DNA from 2 places in the Methylobacterium sp. CM6257 genome. Region 1 is predicted to be linked to the other one. Evidence: riboswitches for the same ligand, from Rfam matches in the RefSeq annotation. Region 1 holds a riboswitch; the other holds the start of a gene.
What was found. A riboswitch is a leader RNA that binds a small molecule or an ion and turns the genes downstream of it on or off. The one in region 1 is predicted to bind thiamine pyrophosphate.
Positions count from the first base shown of each region.

Region 2: another riboswitch for thiamine pyrophosphate. It lies ahead of thiC (phosphomethylpyrimidine synthase ThiC); the one in region 1 lies ahead of thiO (glycine oxidase ThiO).

Region 1 covers NZ_CM137735.1:2,013,737-2,023,312, forward strand. The annotation lists gene ACYCO6_RS09890 (adenylate/guanylate cyclase domain-containing protein) at 1-1,027, shown strand, start outside; gene ACYCO6_RS09895 (TIGR02281 family clan AA aspartic protease) at 1,034-1,537, opposite strand; TPP riboswitch at 1,744-1,872, shown strand; gene thiO (glycine oxidase ThiO) at 1,943-3,160, shown strand; gene thiS (sulfur carrier protein ThiS) at 3,157-3,369, shown strand; gene thiG (thiazole synthase) at 3,372-4,175, shown strand; gene ACYCO6_RS09915 (thiamine phosphate synthase) at 4,172-4,807, shown strand; gene ACYCO6_RS09920 (peptidase) at 4,981-5,730, opposite strand; gene ACYCO6_RS09925 (transglutaminase family protein) at 5,775-6,602, opposite strand; gene ACYCO6_RS09930 (alpha-E domain-containing protein) at 6,724-7,671, opposite strand; gene ACYCO6_RS09935 (circularly permuted type 2 ATP-grasp protein) at 7,737-9,170, opposite strand; gene radC (RadC family protein) at 9,267-9,576, opposite strand, start outside.
Region 2 covers NZ_CM137735.1:5,081,949-5,091,524, forward strand. The annotation lists gene ACYCO6_RS24690 (ATP-dependent helicase) at 1-122, opposite strand, end outside; gene ACYCO6_RS24695 (hypothetical protein) at 315-767, shown strand; gene ACYCO6_RS24700 (pilus assembly protein PilZ) at 882-1,127, shown strand; gene ACYCO6_RS24705 (acyltransferase family protein) at 1,139-2,209, opposite strand; gene ACYCO6_RS24710 (HNH endonuclease family protein) at 2,318-2,692, opposite strand; gene ACYCO6_RS24715 (alpha/beta hydrolase) at 2,705-3,400, opposite strand; TPP riboswitch at 3,651-3,756, shown strand; gene thiC (phosphomethylpyrimidine synthase ThiC) at 3,828-5,714, shown strand; gene ACYCO6_RS24725 (TY-Chap domain-containing protein) at 5,737-6,114, opposite strand; gene ACYCO6_RS24730 (hypothetical protein) at 6,484-6,822, shown strand; gene ACYCO6_RS24735 (class II glutamine amidotransferase) at 6,833-7,657, opposite strand; gene ACYCO6_RS24740 (N-acetylglutaminylglutamine amidotransferase) at 7,779-9,548, opposite strand.

The sequences.
Region 1 (9,576 bases):
TTCGGAATATGCCGGCGTCGGCCGGATCTGGACACGGGACGGCGGCACCACCGTCCGACTGTTCCCGCACGGCGCCCGCTCGACGGACGCCTACCTCAACAGCCCGTTCCACACGGTCCACGAAACCGGGGACTGGCTGATCCTCGATCTCGCAGAGACCCCGGACGATGCCTACGCGATCATCCCGGACCTGAAGGCCGGCGGCTATACTGGCTACGTCGTGGCGCCGCTGTTCTTCACCAACGGCACGAAGAACGGCATCACCTTCGCGACCCGCTCGCCGGAGGGCTTCGGTGACGATGACATCGCGATCCTGCGCTTCGTCATGCCGGCGCTCGCCGCCGTGATGGAGATGCGCGTCCTCAACAAGCAGCTTGACCATGTGCTGCGGCTCTATGTCGGCGACGAGCCGCACCGGGCGATCCTGGCGGGCGACATCCGCCGGGGGCAGGTGACGCGGATCCGCTCGGCGATCCTGTTCGCCGACATGCGCGACTACACCCGCACCTCCGCCGACATGACGCCCGAGGAGGTGGTGGGCCTGCTCAACGTGTTCTTCGACTGCCTTGTGCCCCCCATCGAGCGGGAGGGCGGCGAGGTCCTGAAGTATCTCGGCGACGGCCTGCTGGCGATCTTTCGCGAATCCGGCGACGATCTCGGCGGGGCGGCTAAGGGGGCGCTCACGGCAGCCCAGCACGCGCTAGCGGCCCTCGACGAGGCCAACGCCCTCCACCAGTTCCCCGTGCCGGTAGCCGCCGGCATCGCGCTCCATCACGGCGAGGCTGCCTACGGCAATGTGGGGTCGGGCTCGCGGCTCGACTTCACGGTGATCGGGCGGGACGTGAACTTGGCGAGCCGCCTCGCGCAGCTGAACCGTGCCTTGGGCGAGCCGCTGCTGATGTCGAAGCCCTTCGTCGACTTCCTCTGGGGCGATCCGATCCCACTGGGTGAGCACAGGCTCAGCGGCTTTCAGGAGCCCATGGCGGTGTTCCGCCCGAAGTTCCTGCGCCCGCGCAATCCGAACTGAGCGCGATCAGCCCCGCAACGTCAGCGTCGTCCCGGTGACGCTGAAGTCGCGGAGACGGCTCAGAAACGACATGCCCAGAAGATTGGTGGACAGGCGGCCACGCGGAATCACCACCGCCTCGACGTCGTGAACGGTGATCGATCCGATTTGCACAATCCCGATCCGGATCGGTGCTACCCGCACCGTCCCGTTCGCCGTGTTCCAGACACGCGTGAAATCGGCCGGTCCGACCCGTATCCCGATCCGGGCGGCATCCTCCTCCGAGAAGGCGCAATGGGTCGCGCCGGTATCCACCATCATCGGGAGAGAGCGGCCGTCCAGCAGGGCATTCACGAAGAAATGGCCGCCGCGCCCCGCCTGAAGCGCGACGCCGGCGAGGGCCGGCCCGTCCGGAGTCGACATGCGGGTCGCGAACGGCGCAACCGGATCGGGCGACAGCCGGTCCCGCAGCTTCTGCACAGCGGCGGCTGACAGGAAGCCGATCGTGCAGAGGACCAGAATTGTGCGCACGACGTCCCGCCTCCGAGTGAGCGATGGGGGAATGAGGCCGACGAGCCATGAAGGGATCGTGCTCTGTGCCCAGCTGTCGCGTGCGCACGCGGGATTTCGTCCGAACTGGTGTCCAGGCGGTGACCGCAACCGATCGATTGTCGTGCGGGCAAGCGAGCCCGGGCGCCGGCGGGGTTGACCGACGGCGTGCGGCGGACCAAATCTGTGACCGTTCCAGGGAGATCCCCGGCAAGGGGCTGAGAAACCGCTGGCACGTCCGTCAGGACCTGCGGCGCGGAAATCCTTCGAACCTGATCCGGCTCATACCGGCGTAGGGATTGGACCGCGGCCGCCTTAAGGGCCGGCCACAGCTTCTCACCGAAGCAGACGGCCCGATCTCCGCGACGGAACCCCGCGGAGTTGCGCGTGCCCTTGGACCGCCCAGAGTCACCGATCGGACGTCGCCGCAGCCCGGACGGCAACCCCACGTATGCGAGCCTGCCGGCGCGGGCCGACATCGCCGTTATCGGCGGCGGCCTGATCGGGCTGTCCACCGCTTGGCGGCTGGCCCGCGCGGGCCGCTCTGTCGTTGTCCTGGAGCGGGAGACGGTCGGGGCGGGCGCGAGCCTCGCGGCCACCGGCATGCTGGCACCGGCCGCCGAGCACGAGCCCGGCTCCGATCCCCTGCTGCCCCTCGCCCTCGCCTCGCTCCGGCGTTGGCCGGTTTTCCGCGACGAACTGGAAGCGGATGCGGGTCTTGCGATCGATTATCGCCCCGATGGCACCCTCGTCCTCGCCGTCGGCCGCGACGAGGTCGAGCGTCTGCGCTTCCGCTACGACCTGCAGCGCCGCTCCGGCCTCGACGCGACCTGGCTACCGGGCAGCGAGGTGCGGCGCCTGGAACCGGGCCTGCGCCCCTCGGTGACGGCGGGGGTCCATTGCCCACTCGACCATCAGGTCGATCCGCGCCTCGTCATGGGTGCTCTGGCCGAAGCCTGCCGGCGGGCCGGCGTTGCCGTGGTGGAGCGGACTGCCGTGACCGCCCTCGACTGGTCGGGGGGTCGCGTGACGGGCGTTCGCGCCGGGAATCGCGGCGTCGCGGCTGAGACCGTCATTCTCGCCTCCGGCGCCTGGAGCGGGGAGAGTGGCCTGCTGCCGGAGGCCCTCGCCCTGCCGGTGCGCCCCCTGAAGGGGCAGTCCCTCGCCCTGCGCACCACCGCCCGCACCGGAACGCTCGGCCGCATGGTCTGGACCGAGCAGGTCCACATGGCCCCGAAGAGCGATGGGCAGCTCATCGTCGGGGCCACGGTGGAGGATTGCGGCTTCCGGCCGGGGGTCACCGCCGGCGGCCTTTACGCGCTGCTGGAAGGCGCGCGGCGGGTGCTGCCTGGGATCGAGGAGATGGAGGTCGAGGCGGTGTGGAGCGGCTACCGCCCCACCTCGGACGACGACGCGCCGATCATCGACACGCTCGCGCCGGGTCTGGTCGCCGCCACGGGTCACCACCGCAACGGCTATCTGCTCGCCCCGGTCACCGCCGATGCCGTGGCCGGGCTGGTGACGGACGGGGCGCTCCCGGAAGTCGCCCGTCCGTTCACTCGGGCGCGGTTCGCGCGTCCGGAGCCCCGGAGGGCCTCGGCATGAGACTCTTCATCAACGGCGAACCGCGCGAGCGGGAAGCCGAGACCATCGACGCCCTGTTCCGCATTGAGGCGGAGGAGAGCGGCATCGAGAGCCCGCAGGGGGTCGCCATCGCGCTGAACGGCCGCGTGTTGCGCCGCCGGGATTGGGGAGAGACCCCGATCGCCGACGGCGACCGCGTCGAGATCGTCCGCGCCATGCAGGGAGGTTGAGCATGGACACCACCGTCACGCCGCTGCACCCCGAAAACGGGGATGACAGCCTCACCATCGCCGGAGTGAGGCTGTCGTCCCGGCTGTTCATCGGCACTGCCGGCTATCCGACGCAGGCGATCATGCGCGACGCCGTCCAGGCGAGCGGCGCCGATGTGGTGACCGCCTCGATCCGACGGGTCTCGCTCCAGGGCCACGGCTCCGACACGGTGAAGATCCTGAAGGACAAGCGGTTCCTGCCGAACACCGCCGGCTGCGAGACCGCCCGGGACGCGATCATGACCGCCGAGCTTGCCCGGGAGGCGCTCGACACCAACTGGATCAAGGTCGAGGTGATCGGGGACCGCGAGACGCTCTACCCGGATGTCGCAGAGCTGATCGAGGCCTGCCGCCACCTCGTGGATGACGGCTTCGTGGTGCTGCCCTACTGCAACGACGATCCGATCGTCTGCCAGCGTCTGGAGGACCTCGGCTGCGCCGCGGTGATGCCCATGGGCTCGCTGATCGGGTCCGGCATGGGCATCGCCAATCCGGCCAACCTCGAGCTGATCTGCCGCCGGGCCAATGTGCCGGTGGTGGTCGATGCGGGAATCGGCACCGCTTCGGACGCCGTGATCGCCATGGAGCTCGGCGCCTCCGCCTGCCTGATCAACACCGCGGTGGCCAAGGCGGACGACCCGGTGCGGATGGCCCGCGCCATGCGGCGGGCCGTCGAGGCGGGCCGCGACGCGCATCTGGCGGGCCGGATCCCGCGCCGCGGTCGTGCCGAGCCCTCGAGCCCGCAGCTCGGCCTCGTCGGCTCGTGAGGGTGCTGCCGTCACCGCTCCTGGCGGTGACGGACCGGCACGGGCATGCGCGGCCGCTCGCCGAGACCGTCCGGGCGATCCTGGAGGGTGGCGGCCGCTGGATCTGGTTCCGCGACCGCGACCTGGAGCCGGAGGCGCGCAGACGCCTCGGCGAGAGCGTGGCCGAGCGCGTGCGGGCCGCTGGCGGAGTCCTGACGGTGGGCGGCGACGTCGCGCTGGCGCGTGCCCTCGGCGCCGACAGCGTGCATCTCGGCGGCGCCTCGGGTCCGGAGGCGATCGCAGCGGCGCGGGCGGTGCTTGGGGAGGTGGCTCTGATCGGGGTGTCGGCCCACACCCCCCAGGAAGCCGCCCGGGCAGCGGCCGCGGGCGCAGATTACGTAACCCTCAGCCCGATCTATGCCACGGCCAGCAAGCCGGGCTACGGCCCGGCGCTCGGTCCGGACGGCCTCGCGGCGGCGCGGGAGTCCGATCTTCCGGTGGTGGCTCTCGGCGGCATCGACGCGGAACGGGTCGCGGAATGCCGCGCGGCGGGCGCGGCGGGAATCGCTCTCATGGGTGGCCTGATGCGCGCCGACGATCCGGTCGGCGTCACTGGGGTACTTCTGAAGGCCTGGAGCGGAGCTTGGTCCTGAAGGTCCCGATCGTCTCCGACGAGGAACCCGAATCGTCCAACCCAAACCCTCATCCGGAGATGCCGCAGGGCAGAAGGCCTCGAGGGAGCCCTCTCTCGAGGAGGGTCCACCGCACCTCTGGATGCGGGTACGGATTGGAGTCGAGGCCGCACGTTCGTCCGAGGGCCTAAATCCTACTTGTCCGACGGCCCGTAGGGCGGCCGCGGGATTGCCCGGTGCGCCGCCCGCAGCGCCGCCGACCAGCGCTCGCGCAGATCGTGGAAATAGCCTTCGCCGGCCTCGATCCGGTAGTTCACCTCGAGATTGAGCGCGTTCCGGCGGGCGACCGCGATGTCGATCGGCAGGCCGACCCCCAGGTTCGACCGCATGGTCGAATCCATCGACACGAGGCTCACCTTGAGGGCATCGTAGAGGTCGGTCTCGTACTTCATCGCCCGGTCTAGGATCGGCTTCCCGTATTTATGCTCGCCGATCTGGAGGAAGGGCGCGTCGGTGCTGCACTCGATGAAGTTCCCGGCCGAGTAGATCAGGTACAGCCGCATGTCGCCGCCGCCGATCTGGCCGCCGAACAGCAGCGAGATCGAGAACCGGATGTTGGCCGCCTCGAATCCGTCCTGCTCGATCGACCGCACCCGCCGAATGGCCCGGCCGATGAGCTGCGCCGCCTGAAACATGGTCGGCGCCTCGACGAGCTTCTGTGCCGGCTCGTCCCCCTCGCCGGGCAGGCCCTCCTGCAGCAAACTCAGGACCGACTGCGTGATCGACAGGTTGCCGGCCGAGGCCAGCATCATCACCCGCTCGCCCGGCACGTTGAAGTGGTGGAGCTTCCGGTAGGTCGAGATGTCGTCGAGACCCGCATTGGTGCGGGTGTCGGCGACCATCACGAGCCCCTCCTCGACCAGGACACCGACGCAGTAGGTCATCGTCTTCGGGCTCTCGTGCGGCCGGCGGACCGGTGTCTCGGAAATCAGGATTGGGCGGCGGCCCTGCCTTGCTCGACCCGGAGCTTCACGTCCAGCGTCTCGGTGCCGCCGCCGGTGCGGCTGCCACGGATCGGCGCGGCCCCGAGATAGTCGAGTCCGGTCGCGACGCGGATGTAGCTCTCCGATGGGCTGACGTCGAAACACGGGTCGAAGGCCACCCAGCCGAGGTTCGGCACAAGCGCCTCTGCCCAGCCGTGCGGCGCCTCGACCTCAGCCTGGCCGTCGTCGCGGGCACGATAGCCCGCCACGTACCGGGCCGGGAGGCCGACATGGCGGGAAGCGGCGATGAACACATGGGCGAGATCCTGGCAGACACCTCGGCCGGCCGCGAAGGCCCGCCCGGCCGGGACGCCATTGGCCGCCGGGCCCGGCGCGTAGGTCACGCTCCGGTGCACGGCGCCCATCAAACGATGGAGCAGGGCCAGCGGCGCGGCGTCACCCTTCGTGGCAACACGTTCGGCGAAGACGTGCAGATCCGGGCTCGCGGCGCAGAGATCCGTGTCGCGGAGGTAAAACTCATCCGGCAGGCGCTCCACCGTGCCGCGCACGACCCCGTGTGTGTCGTCGGTATCGACCTCGCCGGTAACCCGGATGGTGAGGGCATCGGACGGCTCGTCCGGGGTGAACCAGTGGACGATGTTGCCGAACCCGTCCTCGCGGGCGGTGAGCCGACCGTCGACGGTCGTGTCGATCCGCCAGCTCCGGACGTATTGCCCGTCATGGTCGCGCGGTGTCAGGCGCAGGACCTGGACGAGCCCGCGGGCCGGCTGCTCATAAGTATAGATGGTCTCGTGGACCACGCGGATGCGCATGCGCCGTCCTGTCCGTCTTCCTCAGAGCATCATCCCGACAGGTGGCTGCCGGCTTTCGGAAGCGATGCTGCATAAACGAGAGACTACACCCCGTCCTGGATGCGAGATCCAGGTTGAGGGTCTAGCCGACCAGATACTGCTTGGCGATCGCCTCGCCCACCTTGTTGTTCTCGGCGATGAACGCCTCGACGAACTCGTGCAGTCCCGAGGCGAACACCCGGTCGATATCTTCAGCCTCCAGCTTCGCCAGCATGTTGCCGGCGAGCCGCTGGCTGGGACCCCGACGCCCATAAGCATCGGCGATGAGGTCGAGATACTCGACGATCACACCATAGCAGTTGGCGAAGGAGCGCGGCATCTGTTTGTTGAGCATCAGCAGGTCCGCCACGAGCAGCGGCTTGATGCTCTCGCGATAGACCCAGTGATAGGCATTGAAGGCGGAGACTTCGCGCAGGATCGTGGTCCACTGGAAGTAGTCGAGGCTGCCGCCCACGGTCTCGTCGTGCGGCAGGAGGATCTGGTACTTCACGTCGAGGATGCGGGCTGTGTTGTCGGCGCGCTCGATCGCCGTGCCGAGCCGGGTGAACCAGAAGGCGTCGTTGCGCAGCATCGTCCGGAAGGCCGAGCCGTCGAAGGTCAGCGAGACGGTCTTCACCCAGTCGAGGAAGCGGCCGAACTCGTCGCGGTTGAGGTCCTTTCCGGCGTAGTTGCGCAGTTCCAGCCACGCGCCGTTGATCGCGTCCCACATCTCGGTGGTGAGCGCGGTGCGCACCGAGCGGGCATTCTCGCGGGCCGCCTCGATGCAGGAGCGGATCGACGACGGGTTGTGCAGGCTGAAGGCCAGGAAGTCGCAGACCGTGTCGGCGTTCACCGCGCTGTAATGGGTCTTGAATGCATCCGGGTCACCCGCCGAGGCGAGCGCCGATTCCCACTCATTGGTCTCGCCGCCGCCGTAGCTCGTCGGCAGCGAGGCCAGCCGGTGCGCCGCGTCGAGGATGCGCGCGACGAAGTCGGCACGCTCGACGTAGCGCGAGAGCCAGAAGAGGTTGTCGGCAGTCCTGGAGAGCATCTGTCTTCAGCCAAGTCGTGCGGACCCCAAAGTCCGCGCCGCGGAACGTCCGGACGTCATGAACCTCAGGCGTCGAGCACCCAGGTATCCTTCGTACCACCGCCCTGGCTCGAATTGACCACCAGGGATCCCTCCTTGAGCGCGACCCGGGTCAGGCCGCCCGGCACGATGCGGATCTGATCGGCACCGCAGAGCACGAAGGGGCGCAGATCGACGTGACGCGGCGCGACACCGGAGGCGACGAAGGTCGGGCAGGTGGAGAGCGACAGGGTCGGCTGGGCGATGAAGCCGTCCGGAGCGTGCTTCAGCTTCTTGGCGAAGTCGTCGAGCTCGCGCTTGCTCGCATGCGGGCCGACCAGCATGCCGTAGCCGCCCGAGCCGTTGACCTCCTTCACCACGAGGTCCGCCAGATTGTCCATCACGTACGCGAAGGCATCCTTCTCGCGGCAGCGGTAGGTGGGCACGTTGTGCAGGATCGGCTCCTCGCCGGTGAAGAACTTCACGATCTCCGGCATGTAGCTGTAGACTGCCTTGTCGTCGGAGATGCCGGTCCCCACAGCGTTGGCGAGGGTGACGGAGCCGCGTTCGTAGGCATTCATCAGGCCCGGCACGCCGAGAACCGAATCCGGGCGGAAGACCAGCGGATCGAGGAAGTCGTCGTCGAGGCGGCGGTAGATCACGTCGACCCGGCGCGGCCCCTCTGTGGTGCGCATGTAGACCACGTCGTCCTTGGTGAAGAGGTCGGACGCCTCCACCAGCTCGACGCCGAGCTTGTCGGCCAGGAACGAGTGCTCGTAGAAGGCCGAATTGTATCGGCCGGGGGTCAGCAGCACGACCGTGGGGTCCCGGGTGGCCGATACCGGGGCGAGGCTGCGCAGGGTGGCGAGCAGCGCGTCCGGATAGTTCTCCACCGGGGCGACCCGGTGCTTGGAGAACAGGTCCGGGAAGAGGCGCAGCATCACCTCCCGGTTCTCTAGCATGTAGGAGACGCCGGACGGGATACGGGCATTGTCTTCGAGGACGAAGAAATCGTTCTCGCCAGTCCGCACGATGTCGATGCCGGCGATGTGGACGTAGAGGTCGTGCGGCACGCGGAACGAGCGCATCTCCATACGATAATGAGCGTTCCGGTAGACGAGATCGGCCGGGATGATGCCGGCCTTGATGCATTCCTGGGCGCCGTATACGTCCTTCAGGAACAGGTTGATGGCGGTGACGCGCTGCTTCAGGCCGCGCTCCAGGAAGGCCCATTCCGGCTTGGTGATCACCCGGGGGATGATGTCGAACGGGATCAGGCGCTCGGTGGATTCATTGTCGCCGTAGACCGCGAACGTGATACCGATTCGCCGGAACAGCAGTTCGGCCTGGCTGCGGCGGGTGTTGAAGTGCTCAGGCGGCGTCGTCTCGAGCCAGGTCTTGAGCTTGCCGTAGGCATCGCGGACGGCGGCCGGATCGGCGGCACCGATCCCGTTCATCTCGTCGAAGGCCGTCAACGCCATCTCGCTCCTCCCTGTCGCTCCCGCTCTTGAGGCAAGAGGCGCGCCACTCGATCATGGCTATATGCGCGCTCGACAACGCTCAAGGCGGCCGGAAGATCAGATGAGCTTAAGGCCTTTCAGGCTGGCGTGCCCGTTTCGACCCAGGATGACATGGTCGTGCACGACGATCTTGAGCGGTGCCAGGACGGCCACGATCTCGCGGGTCATCGCCACGTCGGCGGAGGAGGGGGTCGGATCGCCGGACGGATGGTTGTGGGCCAGGATGATGGCGGTCGCCGAGAGTTCCAGCGCCCGGCGGGCGATCTCCCGAGGATAGACCGGCGTGTGATCGACGGTACCGCGCCCCTGCACCTCGTCGGCGATGAGATAGTTGCGCCTGTCGAGGAACAGGACGCGGAACTCCTCG
Region 2 (9,576 bases), 3.1 Mb from region 1:
GCGTCCAGCTGAAGTCGGACGGTGCTGCGGCTCGCCTCGTCCTTGCGCGCCGCCTCCAGCTGGATCCGGCATTCCTGCAGCGCGCTGAGCAGCAGAAGCTCCTGCGCGGACGCATCCCTCATCAAGGCCTCCCGAAGCGCCGTCTCCCCTCGGACAACGAAGAGACGCGCCCGATCGATGTCACAACCCGGCACCTGCCTGAGCGGCAAGGCCGATCTCATCTGGTCGACGCCATAACGAGCGGAGCCGCTGGCCGGAAGCCGGCATTCGGATTAATCGGCATGGCCGACGCCAACCGCGGGGGAATCGGGGACGTGCGCAATCGGATTGTTCTGGCTTTCGGGGCCGTCTTGCTGGGGTCGGGCCTGCTCGCGCTCGCTCCGGCCCACGCCTACCAACTCGATACGGTGAACCTGATCGGCTGCGCGCAGGAGGGCGGCGCCTGCCGGATGCCCTACCCGACGAACGTGTATTTCGGCGTGCCCGGCCGGACCAACGGCCGGCCGTTTCCGCAGGGCGGCATGGTCCCGTGCAACAGCCAGACCTTCGGCGATCCCGCCCCCGGTCAGCCGAAAAGCTGCTGGTATGCGCCGCGCGTCTCCGCGCGCGGCAGTGCCGATCGCTATCGGGACGACGGGGATGATGACCGGGGCCGCGACGTGTACCGCTACGGCCGCGATTACGATCGCCCGCCGGTGCGCCGCCCCTACGACGAGGATTACGGCCCAGCCCGGCGACGCTACCGGGATGACCCGGACGACTATTGATCCACAAGCTAGCGGGACGATCCACAGCTCGTATCGGCCCCGTTAACTGACATCCGGCATCGTCGATGGCGCGGAATCGTGGCCTGCGCGTCACGAGACCGGATGGAGGGGACGATGACTGAGGATCGCCGCAGCGCGTTCCGGAAGAATGCCTTCACGTTCGGCACGCTTCTCCTGGCCTGCGGTGAGGTCAACTGCCTCGTCTGGGACGCCACCGAGACGGGAGCGCAGATCGAGGTCGAGGATAATCAGGCGGTGCCGGAGCGTTTCCCGCTTCGTCTCACGGCGGGCGGAGATCCGCGGCCAGCGGCCGTGGCGTGGCGACAAAACCGCCGGATCGGCATCGCCTTCGAGGGCTGAACCGTGCCGCATCAACCCGCCTGAAAGGCCGGCCGCGCACGGGTTTCACTCGCCGCGAGTCGGAAGAACCGGGGCCGCACGAAAAGCAGATTGAGCGGCGTATCGCGCACCAGCCGCTCCAGCACCAGCGGCACCAGCACCGCCGCCGCCATGACCCCGACGCTGGCGAGACCGACATCCGCGATCACCCCGGTTCTCACGAGGAATTCGCGCGTCGCGGCCATCGGCAGTGAGAAGGCGAGATAGATCACGATCGAGCGCTGCCCGCAGGTTCTGATGGCTTCGGCCACCGAGCCTCCCGCCTGGCAGATCAGCGCGGCCGCGACCACGATCGCCAGCGCGCCGGCCGCCCCGAGGGCGAGACTGATGAGCGGCAGGCTGGCCAGGGTCGGATAGGGGGGATGGCCCGTCGGGGTCAGCGCCAGCCATGCCTCAGCGCCGGCCCAGGCGGCGAGACCGCAGAGGGCTGGAACAGTTCGCCGCCCTGCGGCTTCCGCCAGGGTGAAGATTCGACCGGCAAACAAGTAGCCGGCGACGAAATAGACGTATCGAGCGCAGAACTCCTCGATCAGGGTCGATTCGCTGCGGATATCGGCAATCTGCAGCAAGGCGGCGCCGACCAGCAGCACGCCGCCGGGCATGCGCCGGAAAGCCTTTGTCACGACCGAGAAGACTGCCAGCAAGTAGATGAACCACAGGCTGGAATACGGCTCGATGAGCGCGTGCAGGAGATGCGCCGCGAAGGCCGGAGATCCGGCATCGCCGGCGATCTTCCCGTACTTGGCGGCCGACTGGATCACGAGCCAGAGCAGGTAGAAATAGGCGAAGTGGACCACCCGGCGGTCGGAGAACAGCCGCCAGTTGCGGTCGATCACCCGGCCCATGAACAGGCCGGACAGGAGGAAGAAGTCTGGGATCCGGAACGGCTTCGCGAACGCGACGACCGGGTGGAGGAAGCCGACGCCCCCCAGAGCCTCGCCGGTGCCGGTGACGGCATGCATCATCACCACCAGCAGGATGCAGATGCCCTTCGCGACATCAACCCAGGCGAGTCGATCGCTCGCGTTCCCGGCCCCGGTCATCATCCCACCCTCGAAACCGGGACGATCCTGAACCGACTGAGGTTGAAAGTACTATTTGCGGCGCGCACGACCTGCGGACGTGACGAATGCGGGGTAAACGCTCGGCGCTCAGATCTTGCGCCTGGCCGCCCGCCTGTCGCGGGTCATGCGGGTGGCGGCGTGGAAATCGTCGGGCTTGCCGCGGACCCAGGTCAGGAAGCGGGCGATTTCCGGATCGGTCCGCAACGCCTCCACGTCGGCGAGGCGCCGGGCGATCTCGGCCTCGCTGTAGCGGGCGTGGATCGCCGAGTGGCAGATTTGGTGCAGCCGCACGGTCCCACGATGCGTGCCGCCCTTCAGCTTCGGGGTCAGGTGGTGGAGGCTGGAGCGGGCGCGCGGCGGGATCGGCCTCTCGCAAAGCGGACACACCGGATCGGTCCGGGTCGCGGGCCCCTGCAAATCCGGATCATCGGCGCTCCAGCGCCGGGCGCGCCGTCCGACCACGCGTTTCTCCTCTCACCGCGACTGTCCGGCGGCCGTGACAGTACAGGCGCTCCGCACCTGCTCGCCGAACAACGTCTCGGCCTCGCGATCTCGGCTGCCCAGGATGGAGACGTGATCGCCTTGCATCAGATCGATCCGCGCCCGGGCGCCGGCCGCCGTGGCAAGCGCTTGTGCGAGCTTGGCCGGCACCACCGGGTCGTCGCGGCCCTGCACGATCATCACCGGCTCGGTCCCCGCGCGGATGCGGAGATCCGAGCGATAGGTGTCGCGCAGCAGCCAGGACGGGATCAGCGGGGCATGCAGCCGCATGGTGTGGATCATCGAGTTAAAGGGCGCTTCGAGATAGAGCCCCAGGGCCGTCACATGCCCGGCGACCGCCACCGCGACGGCCGCGCCGAGGGAGTGGCCATGCAGCAGGATCGGGGCGCCCGGTGCGCGCTCCGCGGCGGCCGCGGTCGCCGCCACACCGTCGCGGATGAGGCCGTCCTCGCTGGGCCGCCCGGTCGAGCCCGGGTAGCCGCGATAGGCGGGCGCCAGCATGCCCCAGCCGGCTGCGCGCCAGGGTCCGGCCGCGAAGCGCGCCGCGTGTGGTTCCGGGCGGGAGCCATTGCCGTGGAAGCTGACGACCACGCCGCAACCCGGGCGCGGCGGCCGCCACAGGGCGTGCAGGCGCTCACCGTCCTCGGTCACCACCGTGATGACCGTCACACCGGGCGGCACCGCCCAGGGCGGTGGCGGCCGGTAGGCCCCCGATAGATCAACCGCCTCTGGCCGAGCGCGAAAAGAGCGAGCGCCAGGCCATAGAGCAGGAGCGCGGCGAGCATGAAGCCGGCGAGAAGGCGCATACGGAACGACGGAAGAGAGCGGCGGCGAGCGCCTTCGAACGGACGGAAATCGAAATGTATCAACTAGGACGGGGAGCCCGCATTGACAAAGCCAGCCGCGGGCCCGAGTCTGGAACCGTTCCGAGGGGGGCCCCGCAGGGGGCTGAGATTGGGCACGCTGCCCTGACCCTTGAACCTGATCCGGCTCATACCGGCGGAGGGACGGGAACCTGCGGTCGCGCCTCGAGCGGCCGTATCTCATCTCAGCCATCGCGTGGACCGGACCGCTCCAGCACGAGGAGAGGCCCACGATGAACGCACCCGTTCTCCCGAAGGACGTGAAAGGCAGCCCCGAGGCCGTGACCACGGGTCCGGTTACCGGTTCGCGCAAGGTCTATGCGAGTCCGGCCGGCCGGCCGGACATCCGCGTGCCCTACCGCGAGATCGCCCTCTCCGATCCCAAGGAGGCGCCGGTGCGGGTCTACGACCCGTCGGGGCCCTACACCGAGACGGATGCGCGCATCGACCTCAGCGCCGGTCTGCCCGGCGTACGCGAGCCCTGGATCGCGGCGCGCGGCTACGCGGCCGTCGAGCCCCGTGCGGTCAAGCCGGAGGATAACGGCTTCGCGGGCGACAAGCTCGTGGCCCCCTGCCCCGCCGAGCGGACCATCCGCAAGGCGGCGCCCGGCCAGATGGTGACGCAGTACGAGTTCGCCCGCGCCGGGATCATCACCGAGGAGATGATCTACGTCGCCCATCGCGAGAACGTCTGCCGCGAGAAGATGCTGGAGAGTGCGGAGGCTGCGCTCGCCGACGGCCAGAGCTTTGGGGCCGCCATCCCGCCCTTCATCACCCCCGAATTCGTGCGCGACGAGGTGGCCCGCGGCCGGGCGATCATCCCGGCCAACATCAACCACATCGAACTGGAGCCGATGGCGATCGGCCGGAACTTCCTAGTCAAGATCAACGCCAATATCGGCAACTCGGCCGTCACCTCCTCGGCCGCCGAGGAGGTCGAGAAGCTGGTCTGGTCGATCCGTTGGGGTGCCGACACGGTCATGGACCTGTCCACCGGCCGCAACATCCACAACATCCGCTCGTGGATCATCCGCAACAGCCCGGTCCCGATCGGCACGGTGCCGATCTACCAGGCGCTCGAGAAGGTCGGCGGCGACCCGCTCAAGCTCGACTGGGAGGTCTTCAAGGACACGCTGATCGAGCAGGCCGAGCAGGGCATCGACTACTTCACGATCCATGCCGGCGTGCGGCTCGCCCACGTGCCGCTGACCGCCCGGCGCGTCACCGGCATCGTCTCGCGCGGCGGCTCGATCATGGCCCGCTGGTGCCTGGCCGGGCACCGGGAATCGTTCCTCTACGAGCGGTTCGACGAGATCTGCGACATCATGCGGGCCTACGACGTGTCGTTCTCGCTGGGCGACGGCCTGCGCCCGGGCTCGATCGCCGACGCCAACGACGCCGCCCAGTTCGGCGAGCTGGAGACGCTGGGCGAGCTGACCAAGGTCGCCTGGGACAAGGGCTGTCAGGTGATGATCGAGGGCCCCGGCCACGTGCCGATGCACAAGATCAAGGTCAACATGGACAAGCAGCTGAAGGAGTGCGGCGAGGCGCCGTTCTACACCCTCGGCCCTCTGACCACCGACATCGCGCCGGGCTACGACCACATCACCTCGGGCATCGGCGCCGCGATGATCGGATGGTTCGGCACCGCGATGCTCTGCTACGTCACCCCGAAGGAGCATCTCGGCCTGCCCGACCGGGACGACGTGAAGACCGGCGTGATCACCTACAAGATCGCCGCGCATGCCGCCGACCTCGCCAAGGGTCACCCCGCCGCGCAACTGCGCGACGACGCGCTGAGCCGCGCCCGGTTCGACTTCCGTTGGGAGGATCAGTTCAACCTCGGTCTCGACCCCGACACGGCCCGCCGCTTCCACGACGAGACGCTGCCGAAGGACGCCCACAAGGTCGCGCATTTCTGCTCTATGTGCGGACCGAAGTTCTGCTCGATGAAGATCACGCAGGATCTGCGCGCCGAGGTGCTGGCGATGGAGGAGGCCGGCGAGGTCGTGGGCGCATCGCCCGCGATGTCGAAGGCCGAGGCCGAGGCCGGCATGCGGGCCAAGTCGCAGGAGTTCCTGGCCGAGGGCGGGAAGCTCTACGTCGACGCGGCCGAGTGACGGTCCGGCACGCCCGGTCGTTTCAGGACACGGGCGTGCCGCAGGTCGTGCCCGGATCGCCGCCGTGTGGCGCCTCGATCCGGAGCACCGATCCGGTATGGGTGCCGTAGGCATCGTGCAGCGCTGACAGCATCAGATCCGCGGCGATGCCGACACCCGGTAGGCTGCCGAGGGCGAGTGTCCGGGAGAAGTTGTCTCGGGCGCTGGCCTGACTGTAACCGAGCCTCCGCAGGGTCACCCGCGCGGAGGCGTCGAGCCGCAGCCTGTCCGCACCGGCTGGCCGGTAGGCGTCGGAGGCGGCTTCGCAGAGCATCCGGGTATCGCAATCCTGAAAGATGCGCTGCACGTAGCGCTGCGGCTGTTCGCGAAGCATAACGACGATGAAGCGGTCGCGCGACACGTCAGCGGGACCGCGCCGATGGATGGCGTCGAGGCGTTCTATGATCGCGCACCGATGCCTCTAAATGAATGGATCGCGTGCCGCGGATGCTGTGCCGGCATCTGTCCGACTGAGCAGCAATGCCGCTGCCAGCAGCATCAACGCGTCGACGCCGCGCATTCGGGCCTCCCCATCCTGCGGCGATCGCAACGCTCCGCGAGTCCCCCGCAGCACGGCAAAACAGCATGAATTTGTGTCGGCGCGGTAACGGGATGTTCATCGCATGCCCGGCCGCGGCCCCGCATTCGGTGGATGAGCGGCTTCCGTTAAGGGACGCTTAGGCAGCTTCTCGATTCAATCCTTCGATCACAGGATCGCAGGAGATCAGCCATGGAGATCCGCCCGCTGGCCAGTTCGACACCGGGGCCCCAGGGGCTTGACGCGCTCGCGGCTACAGCCGCCGCGGCCCCGACGCAGGACACATCCCAGTCGCAGGCCCCTGCTCCCGCCCTCGAGCCGGCGGTCAAGCTCGACATCGGCTCGACCGGAAGCAAGGCGCGCTACATCCAAGACCCCGACACCAGCGCGATCGTCTTCCAGGTCCTGGATCCCGCCTCTGGCAACGTCGTCGAGCAATTGCCGAGCGAGACGGCCCTGCGCAATCGCGCGTACGAGTCCGCGCGGGGGACGCACGGTTCGCAGCACAGCAGCCTGTCACGGGTGGCCTGAGGCCGCGCTATCAGGCACGCAGGCGGCGGACACGCGCGTCGGGAGCGGCGGGGCCCAGGCCGAACTGCTCCAGGGACAGGATTTCCACCGGTGCGTCGCGCCGGGCGATGACGACGCTGTTCTCCGCGACGGGCATCCAGGTGCCGTGGTCCCGATCGAGCGGTTCCGAGGCGATGACCACGCCCCCTTCCGAGGCGCGGTAATAGAGAGAATTGGCCTTGTCGTTGGCGGCATACCGGAAGGCGTAGAGATCCCGCCCGTCCGCGAGGGCAGCCGTGAAACGGAACGGATGCTCGCCTGCCAACTCGGTGAGCCGAACGAGGGCGCGCGTCGTCGCGTCCACCGGATCGCGGCGCGGTCCAGGTCCCATGAGCCCGCATCCGAGCAGCCCGAGGAAGATCGCCTCCGAATCGGTGGTGCCGGCGCGCGACGGATAGAGTTCGTCGGGGATCATCGCCTCGACGGGCCGCCGCAGACGATTCCAGTCGCCGATGTAGCCATTGTGCATGAACAGCCACGGCCCACACGCGAAGGGGTGGCAGTTCGGCCGGGTGATCGGCGTTCCCGTCGCGGCCCGCACATGCGCGAAGAACAGGTGCGAGTGCAGATGGCGGCATAGGTACCGCAGGTTGTCGTCCGACCAAGCAGGCTGCACCTCGCGGTAGCGACCCGGTTCGGGATGGTCGCCATACCAGCCGAGACCGAAACCGTCGCCGTTGGTGGCCGCGGTCGATTCTAGCGCCTGGATGCTCTGCGACACCAGACTGTGGGACGGCTCGGTAACGTAGTGCTCCAGCGGGATGGTGCGTCCCGCATAGGCGATCCAGCGGCACATCGACGGGCTTCTCCGGGTGCGTGTCGGAAGGCTGATCCGGGACGATCGTGGACAAAGCGCGGCACCTTGAGCGCCGCGTCGATCACAATCTATCGCGAGAACCGTGCCTCGACGTACGGCCTCAGACGCCGTGGGTCTGGAGCCAGCTCTCGAGAAGGGCGACCTGCCAGAGCTTGGAATTGCCTTTGGGCGTCAGGGTACCGTCCGGGTCGGCGAGCAGATGGTCGACATAGGCCCGATTGAAGATGCCGCGCTGGCGCGCCTCCGGCCTGTCGAGCACCTCGCGGACGAAGTCCAGGAACGGACCCCGTATGTGTTTCAGTGCGGGGACTGGGAAATAACCCTTCTTCCGGTCAATCACCTCGGCCGGGACAACCGCGCGAGCGGCTTCCTTGAGGATGTGCTTGCCACCGTTGCAGACCTTCAGCTCGGCCGGGATGCGGGCCGCCAATTCGACGAGGTCGTGGTCCAGGAACGGCATGCGGGCTTCGAGGCCACAGGCCATGGTCATGTTGTCGACCCGCTTCACCGGATCGTCGACCATCATGATCTGCTGGTCGAGTTGCAGGGTCTTGTCGATGGCGCTGGCGCTTTTCGAGCTTGCGAAAAACCTCTCCAGGTACTCCGTGCTGTAGTCGCCGTTCAGCAGGTCCGGCGCCAACGCCTCGCGCATCTCGGCGTGGTCGCGGTCGAAATAGGCTTTGGCGTAGTCCGAGACGGCATCGGTCGAACTCATCAGCTTCGGATACCAGTGATAGCCGCCGAACACCTCGTCGGCGCCCTGGCCGCTCTGAATCACCGTCACGTGCTTGGCGACCTCCTGCGACAGGAGCAGGAACGCGACCGCATCGTGGCTCATCTGCGGCTCTGACATCGCGGCTATAGCCGCGGGGAGTGCCTCCAGGGTGCGCGACCCGTCCACGGCGAGTTTGGTGTGGTCGGTTTCGAAGGTCTGGGCGATGATGTCCGAGTACTTGAACTCATCGCCCTCGACACCGTTCACGGCGTCGAACCCGACGGAGAAGGTCTTCAGGCCTGTCTGGCCCTTGCGTGCCAGGAGCGCGACGAGGAGCGAGCTGTCGAGCCCGCCGGACAGGAGGACGCCCGTGGGTACGTCGGCGACCTGCCGGCGCTCCACCGCGGTGCCGAGTGTTTCGAGCACGGCCTCGCGCCAGTCGGCCACCGTCATGGCGCGGTCGGCCTCGCGCGGGCCGATCGTGACCGTCCAGTAGATCTCCTCGCTGCGGGCGCCGTCCTTCTCCAGGGTCAGGATTGTCGCCGGGGCGAGCTTGCGCACGCCCTTGAGGATGGTCAGCGGCGCCGGCACGCCGGCGTGCCAGCTCATGTAGTTGTGGAGCGCCGCCGGATCGATCGCCGTGTCGACATCGCCCGCCGCGAGCAGGGCTGGCAGGGATGAGGCGAAGCGGAAAAGGCCCTTTGCTGCGCTGTAGTAGAGCGGCTTCACCCCGAGCCGGTCGCGGGCCAGCACGACGCGCCCGGAGTCGCGCTCCAGCACCGCGAAGGCGAACATGCCGTAGAAGCGCGTCACGCAGGCGCTCCCCCAAGCGTGATAGGCCTTGAGGACCACTTCGGTGTCGCTGGTGGAGAAGAAGACGTAGCCCTTCGCTTCCAATTCGGCGCGCAGGGCGCGGAAATTGTAGATGCAGCCGTTGAAGACGACAGCGAGGCCGAGGCCCGGATCCACCATCGGCTGCTGACCGGCTTCGGACAGGTCAATGATCTTCAGCCTTCGGTGGCCGAAGATGACCCGGCCGGACCCGAACAGGCCTTCGCCGTCCGGGCCGCGCGGCCGCAGGCATCCCATCATCGCGTGGACGGCGGCAGGATCGGCCGGGCCGTCGAAGCTGATCTCGCCGCAGATCCCGCACATGGTGGCTGTCGGTCCTCGTTTCGCCCGT